Linked DNA regions of Desulfitobacterium hafniense DCB-2. The protein of the gene in region 2 interacts with the protein of the main gene of each other region in a pairwise test. Links are inferred from orthologs where the notes say so. Each region holds a gene or a part of one and is shown on either strand. Other genes may lie near its edges. The genes, in order: rimP and rpsL.

Region 1 (3,314 bases), 3.5 Mb from region 2 along the record:
ATAAACCAGCTCATCATCATAATTCTCCCCATAGGTCGCGTTTTCATCGTAGTCCTCATTCTCTTCATAGTCATCGTATTCGCTATAGTCTTCATATTCATCGTAGTTTTCATACTCTGCATAATCAGCGAATTCGTCGTACTCTTCGTATTCTCCCTGGACTTCATTCTTATCGGGAATAAGATTTTGGGCCAGGGCCTGGGACTCACTCTTAATGTCAATCTTCCAATTGGTCAGCTTGGCGGCCAAACGGGCATTTTGACCTTCTTTGCCGATCGCCAGGGATAATTGATAGTCGGGAACTACGACCAAAGCCACTTTCTCATTAGGTTTAGGGTATACTCCCACAACTTTGGCCGGGGAAAGGGCATTAGCCACAAATTCCTCAGGATCTGTGGAATAATTGACGATGTCTATCTTTTCACCCTTCAACTCGGTAACAATGGTTTGAACCCGGCTGCCTTTCGGTCCTACGCAAGCCCCCACAGGATCTACATTGGCATCCCGGGAATAAACAGCGATTTTAGAGCGGGCTCCCGCCTCCCGGGACACACCTTTAATCTCAACCAGTCCGTCATGGATTTCCGGCACTTCCAGTTCAAACAAACGTTTAATCAGACCCGGGTGGGTACGGGAGAGCATGACCTGAGGCCCTTTGGTTGTTTTTTTGACTTCTACCACAAAGGTCTTAATCCGCTCAAAGGGTTGATAAGTCTCACCGGGAATTTGTTCCTGTGCTGTCAGAATGGCCTCTACCTTACCTAAATCAACAATGACGTTTTTCTGATCATAGCGCTGAACAATTCCGGTAACGATATCCCCTTCCCGGTTGATATATTCATCGTAAATCATGCCCCGCTCAGCTTCACGAATTCTTTGCACTACTACTTGTTTAGCTGTCTGAGCCGCAATCCGCCCAAATTCACGGGGCGTGACTTCGTATTCCACCACATCATCGATGGCATAGTTGGGGTCAATCTTCTGTGCTTCTTCCATACTTACCTGAGTTCGTGAATCTTCAACCTCTTCCACCACGTTTTTCCGGGCGAAAACTTTGAACTCTCCAGTCATACGGTCGATATGTACCCGGACATTCTGTAATGAAGCAAAATTTTTCTTGTAAGCAGATATCAGGGCCGCTTCAATGGCTTCAAACAGAATATCCGCTGAGATCCCTCTGTCTTTCTCCAATTCATGGAGGGCCTCAATGAACTCCATATTCATTTTTTATTCTTCCCCCTTATATTATGTTCCAAAACATATCACTACACTAGAACTCAAAGGTCAGATTAGCTTTATCTACTATCGCTCTGGGGATGGCCATTCTTTCCTTTTCATATTCCAAAACGATATCATCCTCGATTAAACCCACTAAATAACCGGTAAATTCTTTATATCCCTGATATACTTCTTTGGTCAGGACCCGGACGAGCTTTCCTGTGAAGCGTTCAAAATCTTCATCCTTCTTCAGTGGGCGTTCCAATCCCGGTGAAGAGACTTCAAGCATATACGCTTGGGCTATCGGGTCATGCTTATCCAATACCTCGCTTACCAAATGGCTTACATTAGTGCAATCATCAATATCCACTCCGCCTTCTTTATCAATATAGATGCGGAGATACCAGTGTGCACCTTCCTTAACATATTCGACATCAACCAGCTCAAGGCCTTGTTCGGTTATTACCGGTGCAATGATCGCTTCAACTTGTTCCATGATGGATTCTCCCATAGCCATCCTCCTCTTATTTTAATAACCACTATGATTAGTGTTGCGAGGTTTTCATGAGTTATACAAAACAAAGGAAAGAGTGGGTTCAAGACCCACTCCTCTTCGGCTGCAATAGAATTTCTCTTCTTTAAACTATAGCACATACTGGGAGATAGTGCAAGCTATTTGAAATGATTCGTCAATTTCTTTAAGAGGCTGGTAATTCCATCTCTGGAGCGTTTATAGCTTCCTCAGGAATGGTGAAGTCTTGGGCGTTATTTGGGTTTAAAATCGTGTATTCCATAAATATTTCCGCATTAGCGAAGATGTCTTTTATCTCTGCAGGCATATTTGGCTCTTCAGCCAGAGCTTTACCTAAGTTTCTCATATTCTCGGATAGATCCATTTGACACTTCAATGTATCAAGAGTAGCTTTATCAACCCAGATCGTATAGACCATATCCCCTATCTGAGAAAAGACATCCGCACTGATCAGACCATTCCCTAAGCCAAGCATATCGCCGGCTGTTTCCTGGAAAATCTGGTCAAAGATATCTCCTGAAGCCACCAGCTTTATCTTTAAGGCATCTTTCCCGTCAATTTTTTCTTCCCCAATGATTTCTGCCGAGACAAGATGGTCCATAAACAATTTAAGGTTATCCTTGGGATCCATATACATCGTTTCCATCATGGCTGGGTCATCAAAGGTGATTTTTTGCCAGTTGTTTTCGATATTCTGATAGATAGCCATCTTTTGCTCATTTTGCTCTGCATACTGCTCTATCGTCATTTTTTGACCCATGCCAGGAATAGTGGTTTCCATAACCATTTTCATTTTCATCGGGTTTTGAAATACAGTTCCTTTTCCTGTCATGGACATATCCAGAACCTCATCTTCGACAGAAAACTTCATATTCATAGTCATATCCATATCATAGCTCTTAAGCCCATACCACTTTGCAAAAGATTCCTCAGCGATCTGTTGGGGGCTTTTTTCCTGGTTTACATTAGCCGTCCCTGTCGAACAGGCTACAAGAGTCATTGTGCAAATGAGCACAAGCATGAGAGATACTATCTTTTTATTCATTCCAGCTAAGCACTTCCTTCTTATCCATTTTAATAGGGCTTCGAAAATCATAGGTACTGATTTAATATTAGCATAGATATCCCGCTTCTGATAGCTGAATAATATGGGAAGGAAGCGATGGCTAGTCTATAAAATATTTTAGACTCAAATGGTGCAGCGCTGCAACATTTGAGTTGCAGCAGGAACGCTTTGCAGATTCTTATCCCGCAAAAAACATTAGAAACAGTTGAGAAAGCAGCAATACCCCAGAAAACATCATCATTATAAGCTTTTTTGATCTATAGTAAAACACAAAAGCCGCAAGGCCAATTAATGGTATAAGAATATTTATCCAGCTCATATGCCCTTCATTCCTACGGTAACATGCGTAACAAATTGCTGTAAAGAGCCAATGCGACTAAATAGAAACTACTTAAAGCCAAAAGTACAACAATTGTATTTGTTAGATATAGCAAAATTTTCTTTATTTTAATGTCCATTATACATACCTCCCGGTTTAAATAATCTTTCTTAAAGCTC
Region 2 (2,766 bases):
TCACCTTCGAGATATTTCATCATGAGCTCTTCATCTGTATCAGCAACTGCTTCCAGAAGCTTCTCACGATATTCATTGGCTTGGTCGACTAAGTCTCCGGGGATATCGGCAACGTCGCTGGTGGTGCCTAAATCGTCCGTATAGATCATAGCCTTCATGGTTACGAGGTCAATAATTCCTTTGAATTGATCCTCTGCGCCAATCGGAATTTGGATCGGTACAGGGTTTGCACCTAACCGGTCAGCAATCATAGATACTCCCCGGAAGAAATCTGCACCCATACGATCCATTTTGTTAATATAGGCGATACGGGGTACACCGTACTTGTCCGCCTGCCGCCATACTGTTTCAGATTGAGGCTCAACACCGCCGACAGAGCAGAACACTGCTACAGCTCCGTCAAGTACACGCAAGCTGCGCTCTACCTCGACGGTAAAGTCCACGTGCCCTGGTGTATCGATGATGTTAATACGATGGCCTTTCCATTGGGCTGTCGTCGCTGCAGAAGTAATGGTAATCCCACGCTCCTGCTCCTGAACCATCCAGTCCATGGTTGCTGCTCCATCGTGAACTTCCCCGATCTTATGAACACGCCCGGTGTAGAACAAAATACGCTCGGTCGTGGTCGTTTTACCCGCATCAATATGGGCCATAATCCCGATATTCCGCGTTTTCTCTAATGGAAATTGCCTTGCCACTGATAATCCCCCTTTCTGCCGTAGTCATTCCCCATTGTGAATGATTTTAAGCATACGCTTTGATCATCCTACCAACGGTAATGCGCAAAAGCCTTATTGGCTTCGGCCATCTTATGAGTGTCTTCTTTTTTCTTAATAGAGCCGCCGGTGTTGTTGGCTGCATCCATCAGTTCACCTGCGATCCTCTCTTCCATGGTCTTTTCACTGCGTTTGCGGGCATAGCCTACAAGCCAGCGCAAGCCCAAGGTTTGACGGCGATCGGTGCGAACTTCGATGGGTACTTGGTAGTTGGCGCCGCCGACACGGCGTGCTTTTACCTCCAATACAGGCATCACATTCTTGAGAGCGGTTTCGAACACTTCAATTGGATCTTTACCGGTCTTCTCTTGAATGAGCTCAAATGCATTATAGCAAATGGATTCTGCAGTGCCTTTTTTACCATCCAACATAATTTGGTTGATAAATTTGGTCAGCACCCGGTTCTTATAAATCGGATCCGGCAGAATCTCACGTTTAGCAATATAACCTTTACGTGGCAAATCATTTCCCTCCTTTACAGCGCAATTCGTATTCCCCTCGTTACTTACGGCTTACTTCCCTTTCTTAGGACGTTTGGCACCGTATTTGGAACGAGCTTGCATCCGTTTCTGAACACCTTGAGTATCAAGGGCCCCACGAACGATGTGGTAACGAACACCCGGAAGGTCTTTAACACGGCCGCCACGGACAAGAACAACACTGTGCTCCTGCAGGTTGTGCCCGATGCCTGGGATGTATGATGATACTTCAATCGTATTGGTTAAACGCACACGGGCAACTTTACGGAGAGCAGAGTTCGGCTTCTTTGGAGTTGTCGTGTAAACCCTGGTGCAAACCCCACGCTTTTGAGGTGATCCCCCAGAGGCGAATTGCTTGCGTTGTAAAGAGTTATAGCCCCATTGCATAGCTGGAGCTGTTGATTTCTTTGCAATCTTCGAACGGCCATTGCGAATCAATTGATTAATCGTCGGCATAACTACACCTCCTTCCCAAGAAAGAACATATCAAAGGAATTGCTTGCTTCAGCATAAAGCAAGCAATCCCCAAAACTAACACATTTCGGAGCTTCCTGTCTATTCGGATAACAGGGCCGCTACAGCAGCGCCTACTTCAATCCCGCAGGCTTTGCCCAGCTCAAGCATCGTCTGAACTTCCTGAACTTGAATCCTTTTGTTCCGGCACTGTTCAAGGATGGGGCGAAGCACATGGCTTTCCGCATCCTTAGCCACATAGACACAGATTAAACTCTCTTTTTCCAGGGCCCGCAGAGTTTGCTTGACTCCCACGGTCCTGTTTTTGGATTTTTTTAAGGCTTCATCAAGCATTAATATGCTTTCCTCCTCAAAGAGCAACATTGATTGGTGAAAAAACTACATATTTTTCCCATAATCGTTAAATCACACTATAGTATTTTATCATCATGGATTTACACTGTCAAGATTTTCAACTTGCTCTTCATCAAGATTAATAACTTTTACATTCCGGTAACGGGACATTCCTGTACCCGCCGGAATGAGCTTCCCGATGATGACGTTTTCCTTGAGTCCCAGCAGAGGATCGACCTTTCCTTTGATGGCTGCCTCCGTGAGAACACGGGTTGTTTCCTGGAAGGATGCCGCAGAAAGGAAGGAGTCCGTAGCCAGGGAGGCTTTGGTAATGCCCAGAAGTACCGGTCTTGCTACTGCAGGCTCACCGCCGGCGGCAATCACCTTGGTGTTCTCTTCTTCGAAATCAAAGACATCAATCAAGCCGCCGGGTAAGAGGGTGGTATCACCGGCCTCTTCCACTTTAACCTTGCGGAGCATCTGGCGAACCATAACCTCAATATGTTTATCGTTAATATCCACACCCTGCAGACGGTAAACTCTTTGCACTTCACCCAGGAGATAAACCTGGACACCGCGGATTCCCTTAACCTTAAGCATATCATGGGGATTGATGCTTCCTTCAGTCAGTTCATCGCCGGCTTCAATCCGGTGACCTTCCCGAACCTTCAAGCGGGAGCCATAGGGTATCGTATAGGTCATCC

What was found.
Region 1: the proteins of rpsL (region 2) and rimP interact in binary tests that used the Escherichia coli proteins (3 or more experiments, as listed by UniProt). The link is inferred for Desulfitobacterium hafniense DCB-2 from one-to-one orthologs.

What each region holds. Positions count from the first base shown.
Region 1 is NC_011830.1:3,913,882-3,917,195, forward strand. The notes cover bases 1-2,779. They hold rimP (ribosome maturation factor RimP), read right to left. Parts: upstream 1,730-2,779; coding sequence 1,271-1,729; downstream 1-1,270. Other genes in these bases: nusA (transcription termination factor NusA), read right to left, coding at 1-1,224; DHAF_RS18375 (DUF6612 family protein), read right to left, coding at 1,917-2,779. In the rest of the region: more of DHAF_RS18375, read right to left, coding at 2,780-2,795.
Region 2 is NC_011830.1:463,407-466,172, reverse strand. It holds rpsL (30S ribosomal protein S12), read right to left. Parts: upstream 1,712-2,766; coding sequence 1,289-1,711; downstream 1-1,288. Other genes in the region: rpoC (DNA-directed RNA polymerase subunit beta'), read right to left, coding at 2,156-2,766; DHAF_RS02170 (ribosomal L7Ae/L30e/S12e/Gadd45 family protein), read right to left, coding at 1,811-2,062; rpsG (30S ribosomal protein S7), read right to left, coding at 767-1,237; fusA (elongation factor G), read right to left, coding at 1-698. UniProt on the Escherichia coli protein: With S4 and S5 plays an important role in translational accuracy. Interacts with and stabilizes bases of the 16S rRNA that are involved in tRNA selection in the A site and with the mRNA backbone.